Regions from separate parts of the Streptomyces sp. NPDC005863 genome, predicted to be linked through region 3. Evidence: riboswitches for the same ligand, from Rfam matches in the RefSeq annotation. Region 3 holds a riboswitch; each other region holds the start of a gene.

What was found. A riboswitch is a leader RNA that binds a small molecule or an ion and turns the genes downstream of it on or off. The one in region 3 is predicted to bind cyclic di-AMP.
Region 1: it holds a riboswitch for cyclic di-AMP, as region 3 does, so the genes downstream of both, ACFYO9_RS04805 (NlpC/P60 family protein) here and ACFYO9_RS20970 (M23 family metallopeptidase) in region 3, are expected to answer to the same signal.
Region 2: it holds a riboswitch for cyclic di-AMP, as region 3 does, so the genes downstream of both, ACFYO9_RS25745 (M23 family metallopeptidase) here and ACFYO9_RS20970 (M23 family metallopeptidase) in region 3, are expected to answer to the same signal.
Region 4: it holds a riboswitch for cyclic di-AMP, as region 3 does, so the genes downstream of both, ACFYO9_RS23240 (transglycosylase family protein) here and ACFYO9_RS20970 (M23 family metallopeptidase) in region 3, are expected to answer to the same signal.

Annotation. Positions count from the first base shown of each region.
Region 1 is NZ_JBIAII010000001.1:1,117,287-1,121,759, reverse strand. Features, by position in the region: gene ACFYO9_RS04810 (hypothetical protein) at 341-694, shown strand; gene ACFYO9_RS04805 (NlpC/P60 family protein) at 791-2,020, opposite strand; cyclic di-AMP (ydaO/yuaA leader) riboswitch at 2,028-2,185, opposite strand; gene ACFYO9_RS04800 (ATP-dependent DNA helicase) at 2,466-4,473, shown strand, end outside.
Region 2 is NZ_JBIAII010000007.1:423,870-428,342, forward strand. Features, by position in the region: tRNA gene ACFYO9_RS25735 (tRNA-Met) at 1-68, shown strand, start outside; gene ACFYO9_RS25740 (PP2C family protein-serine/threonine phosphatase) at 265-1,407, shown strand; cyclic di-AMP (ydaO/yuaA leader) riboswitch at 1,629-1,812, shown strand; gene ACFYO9_RS25745 (M23 family metallopeptidase) at 1,824-2,903, shown strand; gene ACFYO9_RS25750 (aldo/keto reductase) at 3,066-4,010, shown strand; gene ACFYO9_RS25755 (PrsW family intramembrane metalloprotease) at 4,019-4,473, opposite strand, start outside.
Region 3 is NZ_JBIAII010000005.1:424,163-428,635, forward strand. Features, by position in the region: gene ACFYO9_RS20955 (GNAT family N-acetyltransferase) at 1-57, opposite strand, end outside; gene ACFYO9_RS20960 (HPr family phosphocarrier protein) at 213-494, shown strand; gene ACFYO9_RS20965 (GntR family transcriptional regulator) at 677-1,387, opposite strand; gene ACFYO9_RS20970 (M23 family metallopeptidase) at 1,598-2,401, opposite strand; cyclic di-AMP (ydaO/yuaA leader) riboswitch at 2,414-2,576, opposite strand; gene ACFYO9_RS20975 (pitrilysin family protein) at 2,777-4,162, opposite strand; gene ACFYO9_RS20980 (pitrilysin family protein) at 4,159-4,473, opposite strand, start outside.
Region 4 is NZ_JBIAII010000006.1:389,015-393,487, forward strand. Features, by position in the region: gene ACFYO9_RS23230 (cytochrome P450) at 1-772, shown strand, start outside; gene ACFYO9_RS23235 (transglycosylase family protein) at 912-1,991, shown strand; cyclic di-AMP (ydaO/yuaA leader) riboswitch at 2,220-2,389, shown strand; gene ACFYO9_RS23240 (transglycosylase family protein) at 2,394-3,113, shown strand; gene eno (phosphopyruvate hydratase) at 3,422-4,473, shown strand, end outside.

The sequences.
Region 1 (4,473 bases), on a different contig from region 3:
GGGCTCCTTACCTGTCCGGCGGCGGCCCGCCACAGGGGGAGCGGGCCGCCGCCGGGTTTCTCGGCGGTGGTGTCCGACGAGCCGTCCGGTCCGGACGGCGACGGGGAGCCGGTCACCTGGTGGAGGACGCTAAACCTGACCGTCACGGGTTGGTGACGGATTGTGCGGAACCGACGGAAGTGGGCGCCTGAACGACCGACTGTGACCGGGTCGCCCGGCCGCGGGCGCCTGCTTCGAACGCGGCTGTGACCGATGGCTCGATTGCGCCGCAGCCGTGAGGGAGCGGTGGTACGGGGGTGGCTGCCGGGAGCCGTGGGCGACCGGGCTAGGCTCCGGCCCCATGGACCTACTCATCCATCTCTTCGTCGGCCTGCACATCATCGGCATCGCCTCGCTCCTGGGCGGTTTCCTCACCCAGATGAAGCAGATGGGCCAGGGTGCCGCCCGTTTCAGCCCCGCGATGCTGCACGGCGCGCTCGTGATGCTCGTCACCGGTGTGGTCCTGGTGGGCCTCAACCAGGCGGACGACAACGCGGTCAACAACCTCAAGATCGGCATCAAGCTGGCCCTGCTGATCGTGATCCTCGCGCTGGTCTACGTGAAGCGGGACGAGGAGAAGATCGAGAAGCCGCTCTTCGGTGCGGTCGGCCTGCTGACCGTGGCGAACATCTTCATCGCGGTGCTCTGGACCTGAGGCGAGGCTCTGGACCTGAGGGCTGGCCCTCCAGCCGTCGCGTACGTGTGGCCCGCATCCCCCCGGGATGCGGGCCACACGCGCGTGGGGGTGCGGTTACGCGGGGCGCACCACACTGTGGATCGGCATGTAGTAGATCGACTCGACGCGGACGTTCGCGCCCGGCTTCGGGGCGTGGATCATCTTGCCGTTGCCGATGTAGATCCCGACGTGGCTGATGTCGTCGTAGAAGAACACCAGGTCACCGGGTTTGGCGTCGGCGGTCTTCACGGTCGTGCCGACCTTCACCTGGTCCCATGTGGTGCGCGGCAGGGAGATCCCCGCGGCCTTCCAGGCGTCCTGGGTGAGGCCGGAGCAGTCGTAGGAGTCGGGTCCGGTGGCGCCCCACACGTACGGCTTGCCGATCTGTGCCTCCGCGAAGTCGATGACCTTCGCGGCCTTCGTGGCGTAGCTGCCGTCCGTGCTCCCGGATCCCGTACCGGACCCCGTACCGGCATCTGAGCCCGCGCCGGTGCCCGGCCCCGAACCTGATCCGGACCCCGAACCGGAACCGGAGTCGCCCTTCCCCTGTTCCTTCTCCCGCTGCGCGGCCTCCTCCGCCTTGCGCTTGCGCTCCGCCTCCGCGGCCTGCTCGCGGGCCAGCTTCTCGGCCTTGCGCTTGGCCTCCTGCTTCTTCTTCCGCTCGATCTCCGCCAGCCGCGCCTTCTCCTGGGCGGTGAGGTTCGAGAGGAGCTCGCGCGCGTGGCCCAGCTTCCGCTGGACGGTCTGCTTGCTGGTCTTGAGGTCGTCCCGCGCGTCGCTCAGGGTCTTGAGGCTCGTCGCGGCCTTCGTGCGCTGCTTGGTCGCCGACGCCTGCTCCGCCTCGTACGCGTCGACCGCCTTCTTCTGGCGCGTGGTCAGCCGGTCCGTGAGGTGGTTCTGGTCGAAGTAGCCCTGCGGGTCGTTGGCGAGCATCATCGTCGCCGTCTCGGAGACGGCACCGGTGCGGTACTGCGCGGCGGCGAACGAGCCGAGTTCCTTACGCGCGTCGTTCAGCTTGTCGGCGCGCGCGGCCACGTCGTCGAGCAGGCGGTCGACCTTCTTGCGCTGCTTGTCGGAGCGCTCCTTGGCCGCGTTGTACTTCTGGGTGGCCACGCCGGCCTGCTGATAGAGCTCGTCGACCTTCTTCTGGACCTCTTCGAGGCTGGGCTTCGCCGGTGTGGAGGGCGCTGCCTGCGCGCTCTGCGAGAGGAGGGCGACGGAGGTGAGGGCCGCCGTCGTGATGCCGAGGGCGGGGGTCGTGCGGAGTGCGGATGCCCGGGTCCGCGGCTTGCGGTGCGACGCCAAGGGAGGCGACTCCTTCCGTAGACCGCCTACCGGGTTAGCTGTCGGGTTCGGGCGGCTGGTCCGGAAGGTTGCCCTACGGTCCCGTACTGCGTACGGGACTGATTCACCCCAAGTTTTACGGTGGGTCCCCGGCTCCGAGCACGTCGGACTCGGCGGAGGCCACCCGTTCCCGGCGGGGTTCGCCGGTGGGGGACGAGAGGCCCGCGGAGCACGCTAGCCAACTCGTGTGGCCCGTGTGAAGGTTGATGTTCGTTATGCCCGATACATTTTCGTGACTTTGCGCGAGGCCCGGTGCGAACATCGGAATGGTACGCACCGGCAAATGCGGAGCGTGATCGTCCGCGGGCGTGGGGTAGCCGGGCGGGGCGGTCGGCCGGGTGGCCGGGCGAGAGGTGACCGGAACCCGCAGCGGGTTGTCAGTGGGGCCGCCTAGACTCGGGAGGCGATGAGCAGCCTCTTTGATGACAGCTTCCTGGCGGACCTGCAGCCCTCCCGGGCCACGGACGAAGCGACCCCGCCGCCGCCCGAGGACAGCGCTCCGGAGCCCATTCCGGACGACCTGTTCGACGGGAAGTTCGACGCGCCCATGACCCGGGAGACGCACTACCGCGACGGTGCCCCCCGCCCGGTCATCGACCCGGCGTCGCTCCTGGACGGGCTGAACGAGAACCAGCGCGCGGCCGTCGTGCACGCCGGCGCGCCGCTGCTCATCGTCGCCGGCGCCGGCTCCGGCAAGACCCGCGTGCTGACCCACCGCATCGCGTACCTGCTCGCCGAGCGCGGTGTGCACCCCGGCCAGATCCTCGCGATCACCTTCACGAACAAGGCCGCGGGCGAGATGAAGGAGCGCGTCGAGCAGCTCGTGGGCCCGCGGGCGAACGCGATGTGGGTGTCGACCTTCCACAGCGCCTGCGTCCGCATCCTGCGCCGCGAGTACAAGAAGCTGGGCTTCACCTCCTCCTTCTCGATCTACGACGCCGCGGACTCCAAGCGGCTGATGGCCCTGGTCTGCCGTGACCTGGATCTCGATCCGAAGAAGTTCCCGCCGAAGTCCTTCAGCGCCAAGATCTCCAACCTGAAGAACGAGCTGATCGACGAGGAGGACTTCGCGGGCCGGGCGGCCGACGGCTTCGACAAGACCCTCGCCGAGGCCTACGCGATGTACCAGTCGCGCCTCCGCGAGGCGAACGCGCTGGACTTCGACGACCTGATCATGACGACGGTCCACCTGCTCCGCGCCTTCCCGGACGTTGCCGAGCACTACCGCCGCCGCTTCCGGCACGTCATGGTCGACGAGTACCAGGACACCAACCACGCGCAGTACGCGCTGGTGCGCGAGCTGGTCGGCCCCTCCGGAGGCGAGGGCGACGACCCCGCCGAGCTGTGCGTGGTGGGCGACGCCGACCAGTCGATCTACGCCTTCCGCGGCGCCACGATCCGCAACATCCTCCAGTTCGAGGAGGACTACACCGACGCGACGACGATCCTCCTGGAGCAGAACTACCGCTCCACGCAGACGATCCTCACCGCCGCGAACGCGGTCATCGAGCGGAACGAAAGCCGCCGCCCGAAGAACCTGTGGACCAACCAGGGCGCGGGCGCGCGCATCACCGGATACGTCGCCGACACGGAGCACGACGAGGCACAGTTCGTCGCCGACGAGATCGACCGCCTCACGGACGCGGGCGACGCCAAGGCCGGCGACGTGGCGATCTTCTACCGGACGAACGCCCAGTCCCGTGTCTTCGAAGAGATCTTCATCCGCGTCGGCCTGCCCTACAAGGTCGTCGGCGGCGTCCGCTTCTACGAGCGCAAGGAGGTCCGCGATGTGCTGGCCTACCTGCGCGTTCTCGCCAACCCCGAGGACGCGGTCCCGCTGCGCCGCATCCTCAACGTGCCCAAGCGGGGCATCGGCGACCGCGCCGAGGCGATGATCGACGCGCTCTCGCAGCGCGAGAAGATCTCCTTCCCGCAGGCGCTGCGCCGCGTCGACGAGGCGTACGGCATGGCGGCCCGCTCGGCCAACGCCGTCAAGCGGTTCAACACGCTCATGGAGGAGCTGCGGACGGTCGTCGAGTCCGGCGCGGGACCGGCCGTCGTCCTGGAGGCCGTCCTCGAACGCACCGGCTACCTCGCCGAGTTGCAGGCCTCGACCGACCCGCAGGACGAGACACGCATCGAGAACCTCCAGGAACTTGCCGCGGTGGCCCTGGAGTTCGAGCAGGACAACAGCCAGGCGGGGCAGCAGGGCGACGCCCAGGCGCAGGGCGACGGCCAGGCGCAGGGCGCAGGCCCGGCGGAAGGTGACCAGGCCGAGGGTGACGAGGGGGCCGCCGCCGCTCCGGCCGGGACGCTCTCCGACTTCCTGGAGCGTGTCGCCCTGGTCGCCGACTCCGACCAGATCCCCGACGAGGAGGACGACGGCTCCGGAGTCATCACCCTGATGACGCTGC
Region 2 (4,473 bases), on a different contig from region 3:
GTGGAGCAGCTCGGTAGCTCGCTGGGCTCATAACCCAGAGGTCGCAGGTTCAAATCCTGTCCCCGCTACTGAAGGCCCAGGGCCGGAAGCATCAGCTTCCGGCCCTGGGTTTTTTTCGGTCCCCTTGCTCCTTTGCTCCCTCGCTCCCCTACGGGTTTCGCCGCCCCGTAACCCGGTCGGCCCGCACCGGCTCGCCCCCGCTCCCCTCCGGGGGAACCCTGGACGGAGCGCGGTGATGGGCGCGGAGTCGGCGGGAGACAAGCGGTGGGGCAGCGAGGCGGAACCGGCGACAGGGGTGCCACCGCGCACGAGCGGACGTTCGTCCGCGCGCTCCCCCTGCTGCTGCTCCTCGTCGGGGTCGTGTACGACGTCTCGACCCCGCCCGAGTTCACCGCGGCGCCCCTCTTCACGGCCGCCCCGCTGATCGCCGCCCCCTTCTACTCGCTCCTGAGCACCGTCCTGACCGGCGCCGCCGCCACCGCCGCCGTCCTCGTCCTGCACTTCGGGAACGTGGGCAGCAGCCACGTCGAGGCCGTCACCGAGGTGCTCACCGTGGTCACCGTCGCGGCCCTCGCGATCGTCATCAACCGTGTCGTGCGCCGCGGCAACGACCGGCTCGCCAACGCCCGTTCCATCGCCGAGACGACCCAGCGCGCCGTGCTGCCCGAGCCGGACCCGCGGATCGGGGGGCTCGACATCGCGGCGCGGTACGAGGCCGCGCAGGCCGACGCCTTCATCGGGGGCGATCTGTACGCCGTGCAGGACACCCCGCACGGGGTCCGGCTCATCGTCGGCGACGTACGGGGCAAGGGCATGGGTGCGGTCGCCGCGGTCGCCGTCGTCATCGGCGCCTTCCGGGAGGCCGCCGAGCAGGAGGCCACCCTGGAGGCCGTGGCGCAGCGCCTGGAGCGGGCGCTGGCCCGCGAGGGCACCCGGCGCGACGGCCTCGACGCGTTCGAGGGCTTCACCACCGCCGTCCTCGCCGAGTTCCGGCACGCCGACGGCCGGGTCCGGCTGATCAACCGGGGGCACCCGTCCCCGCTGCTGCTGCGCGGCGACGGGCGGCTGTGCGTCATGTCGGCGAGCGAGCCCGCGCTGCCGCTCGGCATGGGCGATCTCGGCATGTGGCCGGACCGGGCCGACGAGACCGAGTTCCCGCCGGGCGCGACGCTGCTCTTCTACACGGACGGCCTGTCGGAGGCGCGGGACGCGGCGGGCGAGTTCTACGATCCCGCGACCCGGCTCGGCGGCCGGATCTTCCCCGGACGCGGGGGCCCGCGGGCGTTGCTCGCCGCGCTCGCGGAGGAGGTGCGGCGGCACACCGGGGGCCGGATGACGGACGACATGGCCCTGCTCGCGGTGCGCCGCCCGGTCGCCGGGGACCCCGACGTCACCACCGGTGACTGAAGTGCACCGCTCCGCATAACAACTGACGTTCCGTCAAGGGAATGTGAAATTCCGGTGTGGACCAAGGCGGGGTCAACTCGCCCCGTTCCGCCCCCGCGTGTCCCGGTACGTACGGCCGATCGGCGTTAACGATCAACCGGAACAGCTTGGAATACCGACCCGCTGTCTATTAACGTTCGATAACGCAGCGCGGTCGTCCCAGCCGTCACTAGAGGCGGCTCCGCGCGCACGCGCCTAATCCCGCAAGGGAGCCGGGGAACCACTAACTTGGGGTGAATCGGACCTCTGCCGCCCATGCACGCATGCCTCGATCCGGTCATGCGCGCACGCGCCGGCAGCTGCCCGTAGGAGACCTTCCTGCTCCGAACCCGTCAGCTAACCCGGTAGGCGAGAAGGAAGGAAAGGAGTGCGCCCCAGTGGCGTCCAACCGGCCTGCCCCCCAAGCCGTGTACATACCGAATGACGACGACTTCGGCGTGTACGACGAGGACTCCTTCGAGGAGTGGAACCCCACCGAGGATTCCGTCCGGCCCGTCCGCGGCAGGCACCGTGTGCACAAGAAGGGCGGCGGCGGGCTCGCCCGCAGCTCCACCGTCCTCGGCGTGGGCGTCATCGCCGCCGTCGGCGCGGGCGGCATCGCCACCGCTCAGGACGGCAAGCCGCCGGTCTCCATATCGATGCCCGACCTGCCGGGCGTGGACGCCGTCGCCGACTCGCTCCCCGAGGCCAAGTCCCTGCCGGGTGTGGGCTCGTTGCTGGCCGACGACTCCTCCGACGCCACGACGGCCGTCGCCGCGTCCGCCCCGCTCACCGCCGCCGGCGTCAGCTCCGTCGACGCCGAGCAGGGCACCACCGACGCGGGCGAGGCACTGCGCACCCGCATCATGCGGCAGGCCGAGAACCAGCAGCACCAGGCGGACACCGCCGTACGGACCGCCGCCGAGGACGCCGCCGTCAAGAAGGCCGCCGAAGAGGCCGCCGCCCAGCAGAAGACCGCCGAGAAGAAGGCGGACGCCGAGGCCGCCGCCAAGAAGAAGAAGGCGGAGGAGGCCCGCAAGGCCAAGGCCGAGGCCGCGCGCCTGGCCAAGCTCGCCAAGAGCTACGCCATCCCGACCTCCTCGTACACCCTCACCTCGCACTTCGGCGACGCCGGCGCCATGTGGTCCTCCGGCCACCACACCGGCCTCGACTTCGCCGCGCCGACGGGCACGCCGCTCAAGGCCGTGCACACCGGCACCGTCAAGGAGGCCGGCTGGGCGGGCGCGTACGGCTACCGCACCGTGCTCGAACTCGAGGACGGCACGGAGGTCTGGTACTGCCACCAGTCCTCGCTCAATGTCAGCGCGGGCCAGAAGGTCACCACCGGCGAGGTCATCGGCCGCGTCGGCGCGACCGGCAACGTCACCGGGCCGCACCTCCACATGGAGGTCCACACGCCCGACGGCACCGGGATCGACCCGCTCGGCTGGCTGCAGGGCAAGGGCCTGAACCCCTGAGGTATCCCTGAGGTATTCCTGAGGTCCGCGCCCCCGCGCCCCGCGCGGTCCGGGTCTCCGTACTCCGGCGGTCCTGGCGACATCCCCCCGACGCCAGGGCCGCCGGTCGGTCCGGTGGTGCGTGCACGGAATTCCGTTTCCGGTGTGCTTGTTGAGGTACGCATGACTCATCTGCGTACGCTCGGCTCCTCCGACCTCGAGGTCTTCCCGCTCTCCCTGGGCGGCAACGTCTTCGGCTGGACCGCCGACCGGGCGGCCTCCTTCGCCGTCCTCGACGCCTACACCGCCGCGGGCGGCAACTTCATCGACACCGCCGACGTCTACTCGGCCTGGGTGGACGGCAACCAGGGCGGTGAGTCCGAGACCCTCGTCGGCGAGTGGCTGGCCGAACGCGGCAACCGCTCCGACGTCGTCATCGCCACGAAGGTCGGCGCCCACCCCGAGTTCAAGGGACTCTCCCCGGCGACCGTCAAGGGCGGCATCGACGCGTCGCTGCGCCGCCTCGGCACCGACTACATCGACCTCTACTACACGCACTACGACGACCCGTCGGTCCCGGTGGAGGAGATCATCGGGACGCTCGACGGCCTGGTGCGGGACGGCAAGGTGCGCGCCATCGCCGCCTCCAACATCACCCCCGAGCGGCTCCAGGAATCCCTCGACCTCTCCGACCGCGAGGGCCTCGCGCGCTACGTCGCGCTGCAGCCGCACTACAACCTCGTCTCCCGCGACACCTACGAGGGCCCGCTCCAGGAGGTCGCCTCGCGCTCCGGCCTCGCGGCCGTCCCCTACTACGCGCTCGCGTCCGGCTTCCTCACCGGCAAGTACCGTCCGGGCGCGAAGGTGGAGAGCGCCCGCAGCGGCGGCGTCGCGCAATACGTGGGCAGCGAGCGGGGCGAGCGCGTCCTGACCGCGCTCGACGAGATCGCCGAGGCGCACGGGGCGCAGGTCGCGACCGTGGCGCTCGCCTGGCTGGCCGCGCAGCCCACGGTGGCGGCGCCGATCGCCTCCGCGCGCACGGTCGAGCAGCTGCCGGCGCTGCTCGCGGTGGCGGAGCTCGAGCTGACGCCGGCGGAGATCGCGCGGCTGACGGCTGCGTCCGCCTAGGACACGCCCTAGGAGCGGTAAGGGTTGTACGCGCCGTACGGGGTGGTCCCGTAAGGGGTGGCGGGGACGGGCGCTCCGTAAGGGGGGTGGCCGTACCCGCCGGAGGCCCCGTACGACCCGTAGGTCCCTGAGGCCCCGTACGTCCCGTAGGTCCCGGAGGCCCCGTACGTCCCGTAGGTCCCGGAGGCCCCGTACGTCCCGTAGGGGCCCGGTGGCAGCGGTCGCATCACCGGGGCCGTCGCCTGCGCCGCGTACGCCAGCGCGGGGCGGGCCGGCTCGCGCCGCTCCCAGAGCCGTTCGAGGAGCTCCCGCTCGCGGGCCACGAAGTCGGCCCCGGCCCGGCCGCGCCGCCCTCGGTGGCGCAGCAGCGCCAGCGACGTCGCGTACATCTGGTACTCGGCGACCGTGCGGGCCGCCGCCTTCCCCCAGGTGTACGCGGCGAAGTCGCGGGCCAGCGCGCGGG
Region 3 (4,473 bases):
GGCTTCCCAGTGGGCGGGGTAGTCGTGCCGATCCTGCCGATCCGACGCGGTCTGCATGGGGCCAGGGTACGGGTCGCGCGGCCGCTCGGGCCGGGGCAGGCTGGGACGGGTCGAACGGCCACCGGGACCAGGACGTATGTCCGACGGAGCACCCGTGACGGCATGAGACACTGGTCTAGACAAGTGTGAGACACCTGGAAGGGCAGCAACACATGGCTGAGCGCCGCGTCAACGTCGGCTGGGCCGAGGGCCTTCACGCCCGACCCGCCTCCATCTTCGTCCGCGCGGCCACGGCCGCCGGCGTTCCCGTGACGATCGCCAAGGCCGACGGCAACCCGGTCAACGCCGCGTCGATGCTCGCGGTGCTCGGCCTGGGCGCCCAGGGCGGCGAGGAGATCGTGCTCGCCTCCGACGCCGAGGGTGCCGACGCCGCCCTCGACCGGCTGGCGAAGCTCGTCGCGGAGGGGCTCGAGGAGCTTCCGGAGACGGTCTAGGACGCGTTCCTGGAAAACGTCGAAGGGGTCACCCGGAATATTCCGGGTGACCCCTTCGACGTTTTCCAGGCCTGACGTTCGACGCACTTCAGGACTGACGCCAAAAAGACAGATACCGGAATTCCCGCCTTTTCACTCAGTCCCCTCTTTTGCGAGGGTCTCCCTTTTATACGGCTCCTCCGTTAATTCCGGAGGCTCACCGTGTTGACGGCATGTTGCGGGTCCCTCACACCGCCGCGCCCCGCCCGCCGTGCGGGACGCAGCCGTTGGGCGGCCGCCGTCCGCTCGGCGTGCGCGGCGGCGAGCGTCCTGGCCCGTCCCGCGTCCTTGCGGGCCACCGCGTCGAGGATCGCGGCGTGTTCGGACCACGTCTCGGCCGGCGCCGCCGGGGACTCCACCACGTACATCCAGGCGACCTTGTGGCGGAGCTGGGTGAGCAGCGTGCCGAGGCCGGGGCTCGCGGACGCCTGGGCGAGCGTCTCGTGGAACCAGCCGCCCAGCGCCCGCAGGTCCTCCCCCAGGCCGCCTCTGGCGCGTTCCTGGCCCAGCCGGACGAGACCGCGCAGAACCTTCAGGTGCGCGTCGTCACGGCGCTGTGCGGCGCGTGCCGCGGCGAGCGGTTCGAGCAGCGACCGCATCTCCAGGAGGTCCGCGGCCTCCTGCTCCGTCGGTTCCGCGACGCACGCGCCCGCGTGCCTGCGCGTGACGACGAAACCCTCGGCCTCCAGGGTGCGCAGCGCCTCGCGTACGGGGACGCGCGAGACGCCGTAGCGGCGCGCGAGGAGCTCCTCGGTGAGCCGGCCGCCCCGCGCGTGGACTCCGGCGACGATGTCGTCCCGGATGGCCGTGCTGACCGAATGCGCAGGAATGCGCGTGACCGGACCTCCGCCCACTGACCGGACCTCCATTGAATTCCCCGCGCCCCGCCGTCGGCCGACGCTCGTCCGGTGACTCTATTGCAGAGTGCCGCGATTTCCGATGGCGTCCGGGAATTCATGGATATCTTTTGGCCACTGCGGGACGAGGCGCCGCCGCGGCAACGCGAAAGCCCCGGCTCATCAGGAGCCGGGGCTTTCGAAGCGGTGCTGTGGAATCCGCGTCCGTCAGACGTTGACGCCGTGTCCGCGCAGGTACGCGATGGGGTCGATGTCCGAGCCGTAGTCCGGGCCGGTGCGGGCCTCGAAGTGCAGGTGCGGGCCGCTGGCGTTTCCGGTGGCGCCGGAGATGCCTATCTGCTGGCCCGGGGTGACCGTCTGGCCGACGGAGACACCGAGGGAGGACATGTGGCCGTACTGGGTGTACGTGCCGTCGTTCATCTTGATGACCACGTTGTTGCCGTAGGCGCCGCCCCAGCCGGCCTCGACGACGGTGCCGGCGCCGACCGCGTGGACCGAGGTGCCGGACGCGGCGTGGAAGTCGATGCCGGTGTGGCTGCCGGAGGACCACATGGCGCCGCCGGTCTGGTAGCCCGTGGAGACGTACGAGCCGGAGATCGGGGCGACGTAGCTGTTCAGGCGCTTGCGCTCGGCCGCGCGGGCGGCGCGCTCCTTGGCCTCGCGCTCCTTCGCGGCCTTCGCCTTGGCCTCGGCCTCGGCCTTGCGCTTCTCCTCGGCGGCCTTCTTCTTGGCGGCCTCTTCGGCCTTCTGGGCGGCAGCGGCGTCGTCGGCGGCCTGGCGCTGGGCGGCCGCCTGCGCGTCGATGTTCTCGGCGAGCGAGTCGCCGACGGAGATGGCCTGGGTGAAGCCGGTGTGCTCGAGGGCCGCGTCATCGGCGGCGGCGAGCGCCGGACCGGCGAGGCCTCCGATGACACCGGTGGTGGTGAGCGCTGCGACGCCCGCGACGTTCGCGGTGGTACGCGTGAGGCGGCTCGGACGACGGTGCTTCCCGGTGGCACGGGTGAACGCCATGAAGCGGCTGATCCTTTCCTTCCCTCTCGCCTACCGGGTTAGCTGACGGGTTCGGAGCAGGAAGGTCTCCTACAGGTTCCTCGCCTCGCGGCAAGGTGCCCGATTCACCCCAGGGGACATGTGGGTCCCCGGCTCCCCTGGCTCGCGCCGTACGGGGACTCGGCGATGACTGTCCGGTGCCGCGGATGCGGCGTACTGCGCGACGAACAGCCGGACCGACGCTAAACGGGCGCACTTTCAATCGACAAACAGAACTCGACTTTTGTAGCGCACGCCACAGGGCAGACGGGCAACCTCCATATGAATTCGGACATATGAGGACCCTGGCGCCCGAAGCGGTCACCAGGGTCCTCATATGTCCGGCCTGACGGTCACTCAGCCGGTGACCACACTCACGTCACCGATCCCGAGGGCCCTGACGGGCTCCTCGATCTGCGCGGCGTCCCCGACGAGGACCGTCACCAGACGGTCCTCCGGGAAGGCGTTCACGACGGCAGCGGTGGCCTCCACGGTGCCGGTGGCCGCCAGCTGCCGGTACAGCTGCGCCTGGAAGTCGTCCGGCAGGTTCTGCTCGACCTGGTCGGCGAGGGTGGCCGCGACGGAGGCCGCCATCTCGTACTTGAGCGGGGCGACGCCCACCAGGTTCTGCACGGCGACGTCACGCTCGGCGTCGGTGAGCCCGTCGGCCGCGAGGGTGCGCAGCACCTTCCAGAGGTCGTCGAGCGCCGGGCCGGTGTTCGGGGTGTCCACGGAGCCGCTGATGGCGAGCATCGCGGCGCCCGTGCCGTCCGGCGCCGAACGCAGCACCTGGCCGAACGCCCTGACGCCGTAGGTGTATCCCTTCTCCTCGCGCAGGACGCGGTCCAGGCGCGAGGTGAGGGTGCCGCCCAGGCAGTACGTGCCGAGCACCTGGGCGGGCCAGACGCGGTCGTGCCGGTCGGGGCCGATGCGGCCGATCAGCAGCTGCGTCTGGACCGCTCCGGGGCGGTCCACGATGACGACGCGGCCGCGGTCGTCGGCGGTCACCGGCGGCACCGGGCGCGGCTCGCCCGCGGAGCCGGTCCAGGCGCCGACGGTGTCCGCGAGGACGGCGTCGAGGTCGGTGCCGGTCAGGTCGCCGACCACCACGAGGGTGGCCGTGGCGGGCCGGACGTGCTTCTCGTAGAAGGCCCGCACCGCCGCCGAGTCGATGGCGGTGACCGTCTCCTCGGTGCCCTGGCGCGGCCGCGACATGCGCGCGGTCGGCGGGAAGAGCTGCCGGGAGAGTTCCTTGGCGGCGCGCCGCGCGGGGTTGGCGGCCTCGTGCGGGATCTCGTCCAGGCGGTTGCGTACGAGCCGTTCGATCTCGCTGTCGGCGAAGGCCGGGGCCCGCAGCGCGTCGGCGAGCAGGCCGAGCGCCTTGGGGAGCCGGGAGACCGGAACCTCCAGGGAGACGCGGACCCCCGGGTGGTCGGCGTGCGCGTCGAGGGTCGCGCCGCAGCGGTCGAGCTCGGCGGCGAACTCCTCGGCGGAGTGCTTGTCGGTGCCCTCGTTGAAGGCCCTCGCCATGATCGTGGCGACGCCGTCGAGGCCCTCGGGCTCGGCGTCCAGGGGCGCTTCGAGGTGGATCTCGACGGCGACGACCTGCTGGCCGGGGCGGTGACAGCGCAGGACGGTGAGGCCGTTGGGCAGGGTGCCGCGCTGGGGGGCGGGGAAGGCCCAGGGCTTGGCCGTGCCCGCCTGGGGCTGGGGGTGGAACTGCATGGTCGCGGCCTCGGTCACTTCGCCGCCTCCTCTTCTTCCTCGTCGTCCGCGTCGGCGTCGGCCGGGGCCGTCGGCTCGTACACGAGCACCGCGCGGTTGTCCGGGCGCAGGCGGGCCTTGGCGACCTCCTGGACCTCCTCCGCGGTGACGTCGAGGACGCGCTGCACGGCGGTGAGGGCGAGCTGCGGGTCGCCGAACAGGACCGCGTACCGGCAGAGTTCGTCGGCGCGGCCCGCGACCGTGCCGAGCCGGTCGAGCCACTCGCGCTCCAACTGTGCCTGGGCGCGCTCCATCTCCTCCGCGGTGGGGCCCTCCGCGGCGAAGCGGGC
Region 4 (4,473 bases), on a different contig from region 3:
CCGCGAGGACCAGGACGACTTCCGCGACTGGGCGGGCATGATGATCCGGCACGGCGGCGGGCCCCGCGGCGGCGTGGCCCGGTCCGTGAAGAAGATGCGCGGCTACCTCGCCGAGCTCATCCACCGAAAGCGCCTCGACCCCGGCGACGACCTCATCTCCGGCCTCATCAAGGCCTCCGACCACGGCGAGCACCTCACCGAGAACGAGGCCGCCGCCATGGCCTTCATCCTGCTCTTCGCCGGCTTCGAGACCACCGTCAACCTCATCGGCAACGGCCTGTACGCACTCCTCACCCACCCCGAGCAGCGCGCGCGGCTGCAGCGGGCGCTCGCCGAGGGCGACACCGGGCTCCTGGAGACCGGCGTCGAGGAACTGCTGCGCTACGACGGCCCCGTCGAGCTCGCCACCTGGCGGTACGCGACGGAGGCGGTCCGCATCGGCGGCCAGGACATCGCCGCGGGCGACCCCGTCCTCGTCGTCCTCGCCGCCGCGGACCGCGACCCCGACCGCTTCGAACGGGCCGACACCCTGGACCTCTCCCGCCGTGACAATCAGCACCTCGGATACGGCCACGGCATCCACTACTGCCTCGGCGCACCGCTGGCCAGGCTCGAAGGCCGGACCGCCCTCGCGACGCTGCTGCGGCGCCTTCCCGACCTGCAACTCGCGGCGGATCCCGCCGATTTGCGGTGGCGTGGCGGACTGATCATGCGGGGACTGCGCACGCTGCCGGTGGAGTTCACGGACGCACAGCCCCAGGGCCGTGACTGACGGGCCGTCACGACTGTGATGTTCACGTGATCTCCGCTGCATCGACTTGTGACAAGCGTTCGACTGCGGCTACGTTCACGACGACTTGAGCGCCCCCGGGCGCCCCAGTTGTCGCCGCAGTCTCCTGAAAGGCAACCGCATGCTCTCCGGTCATGGTCGTCACCGACGCCCCCGCCAGGCCCCGGCTCTCATCGTCGCGGCAGGCGTCACCGGATCAGCCATCGCCATCCCGCTGCTCGCCGCCACCAGCGCGAGCGCGGCCGACACGGCCACGTGGGACAAGCTCGCCCAGTGCGAGAGCGGCGGCGCGTGGAGCGCCGACCCGGGCAACGGTTACTACGGAGGGCTCCAGCTCTCCCAGGACACGTGGGAGGCCCACGGCGGCCTCGAGTTCGCGCCCAGCGCCGACCAGGCCTCCAAGTCGCAGCAGATCGCCGTCGCCGAGAAGGTCCTGGACGCCAAGGGCACCGACGCCTGGCCGAGCTGCGCGCCGATCGCCGGTCTCACCGACGGCGGCGCCGCGGCCGACGTCGACCCCGGAGCCCCCCTCCCGCAGACCCCGGACGACACGTCCGACTCCACCGGCCCGACCGGGAGCGACAAGGCCGACGGTTCGAAGGACTCCGAGGACACCGAGGGTTCCGAGGACTCCGCGGACAAGAACAAGGGCACGGACGAGGACAAGGGCGAGGACAAGGGCGAGAAGGCCGACCCGTCCTCGGACGCCGGCGAACCGTCCGCGGACGACGACACGCCCGGCTCGGCCGACGACGCGCGAGACAAGAATCACGACGAGTCCGGCGAAAAGGACGGCAAGGACAGCAAGGGCGACCAGGCCGACGCGGATGACGCGGATGACGCGGACGCCGACGGCAAGTCCGGGTCGCAGGACCCCGCTTCGTCCGGCTCCGAGGGGTCGACCACGCCCGCCGAGGGCTCGGACGGCGCGTCGGCGGGACGCCACCGCGGCGGCGTCGACGAGAGCGAGCGGGCCGGCGGCGACCGTCCGGGGCGGCACGCGTCGCGCGGCGCCGACCGTGACGGTGGCATCGCCGACGGGACGTACACGGTGCGCTCCGGGGACAACCTCTCGCTCATCGCGGACGACCTCGACGTCGACGGCGGCTGGCACGAGCTCTACGCCGAGAACAAGAAGACCGTCGGCGGCGACCCGGACCTCATCCTCCCCGGTCAGAGCCTCGATCTGGGCGAAAAGTAACGGTAGTTGACGAAGAGTCGGGCGGGGTCTTCGCGTCGTATGTCCGCTTTGGCGCGAGTGAGACATGGGTCTCAGAAGCCCTGATCGTCTTTGAAATTGTGTGGAAGACGTGATTACCGTCGTCACCGCTCGCCACTGGTGGGCCCCGCCGGTCGGTACGCCGAATCCTGCCAACGGCCGGACGGGAACAGTCGTCGCTCAAGAGCGCCGTGGGCAGGAGCGGGGGACCCAAGGTTTGTGCCGGGTCCGTCCGTTGAGGGGTGGGGCAGCCGAGAGGCTGAGCGCCGCGAGACGGACGGGAACGGCTAGGGGTGAAGTCGCACTCGAGAAGTGCGACCGGGCAACCACATCGGCCCGAACCCGACAGCTCACCTCGCAGGCGTCGGTGTAGGGGATCAACTCATGCTGCTTTCCAGCAAGGGCAAGCACCGTCGTCCGTCCAAGGCCACGCGCGTCGCCACCCTCGTCGGTGTGACCGGCGCGGCCGTCGCCGCTCCGCTGATGGCGGCCGGCTCGGCCTCCGCCGCCACCGCCTCCGAGTGGGACGCCGTCGCCCAGTGCGAGTCCGGTGGCAACTGGTCCATCAACACCGGCAACGGTTTCCAGGGCGGTCTGCAGTTCTCGCCGTCCACCTGGGCCGCGTACGGCGGCACCAAGTACGCGCCGTCCGCCGACAAGGCCTCCAAGGCCCAGCAGATCGAGATCGGCGAGAAGGTCCTCGCGGGCCAGGGCAAGGGTGCCTGGCCGTCCTGCGGCGTCGGCCTCTCGGGCGCCTCCCCCAGCAGCGGCGGCGGCCAGCAGGAGCAGGCCCCGCAGCAGCAGAAGCCGCAGCAGACGCAGCCGCAGCAGACGCAGCAGCAGGCCGCTCCGGAGCAGAAGCAGGCCGCGCCCAAGCCGCAGCCCACGCCGCAGACCGAGTCCAAGAAGACCGTCGAGACCCCGACCGGCAAGACGGTCAAGAAGGGCGACGGCGAGTACAAGGTCGAGTCCGGCGACACCCTCTCCAAGATCGCCCAGTCGCACCACGTCAAGGGCGGCTGGCAGAAGGTCTACAAGCTCAACGGCGACATCATCGACGACGCCGACTTCATCTACCCGGGCCAGCAGCTGCACCTCAGCTGAGCCTCCCGGGCCCTTCGGGGCCCACCCGGCCGTGCCTCGGCGGACGCACGGCCACCCCGTCCCCACGGGCTCCCCGCCCCGGTGCGCGTATCCCCCGTACGCACCGGGGCGGGGCCATGTCCGCCCCCGCCGTGTTCGCTACCAGCGAGTAAAACGCGGTCTTCCGTCCTGTTTCCCGGGGATTTCGCCTCTTGTCCGTCCCACGGGACGGGCGGTCGGCTGGCTGAAGCCCCGGAGCCGGTTAGGCTCAGGAGACGCAGGGCCGAAGCGGCTCGCGTAAACGCGTCACATCCCAGAAGGAGATGCTCGTGCCGTCCATCGACGTCGTCGTAGCCCGGGAAATCCTGGACTCCCGAGGCAACCCCACGGTCGAGGTCGAGGTCGGCCTCGACGACGGCAGCACCGGTCGTGCCGCCGTTCCGTCCGGTGCCTCCACCGGTGCCTTCGAGGCCATCGAACTCCGTGACGGTGACCCCAACCGTTACCAGGGCAAGGGTGTCGAGAAGGCCGTCCTCGCCGTCATCGAGCAGATCGGCCCGGAGCTCGTCGGCTACGACGCCACCGAGCAGCGCCTGATCGACCAGGCCATGTTCGACCTGGACGCCACCGACAACAAGGCCTCGCTCGGCGCCAACGCCATCCTCGGCGTCTCGCTCGCCGTCGCGCACGCCGCATCCGAGGCCAGCGACCTGCCGCTGTTCCGCTACCTCGGCGGTCCGAACGCGCACCTGCTGCCCGTCCCGATGATGAACATCCTGAACGGCGGGTCGCACGCCGACTCCAACGTCGACATCCAGGAGTTCATGATCGCGCCGATCGGCGCCGAGTCGTTCTCCGAGGCGCTGCGCTGGGGCACCGAGGTCTACCACACCCTCAAGAAGGTGCTGAAGGAGAAGGGCCTGTCCACCGGCCTCGGCGACGAGGGCGGCTTCGCCCCGAACCTGGACTCCAACCGCGCCGCGCTCGACCTCATCCTGGAGGCCATCAAGCAGGCCGGTTACGTCCCCGGTGAGCAGATCGCGCTCGCCCTCGACGTCGCCGCGTCCGAGTTCTACAAGGACGGCTCCTACGAGTTCGAGGGCAAGTCCCGCTCGGCCGCCGAGATGACCGAGTACTACGCGGAGCTCGTCGCCTCGTACCCGCTGGTCTCCATCGAGGACCCGCTGTTCGAGGACGACTGGGCCGGCTGGAACACCATCACCGAGCAGCTCGGCGACAAGGTGCAGCTCGTCGGCGACGACCTGTTCGTCACCAACCCCGAGCGCCTGGCCCGCGGCATCGAGGAGAACTCGGCCAACGCCCTGCTCGTCAAGGTCAACCAGATCGGCTCGCTGACCGAGACCCTGGACGCCGTCGAGAT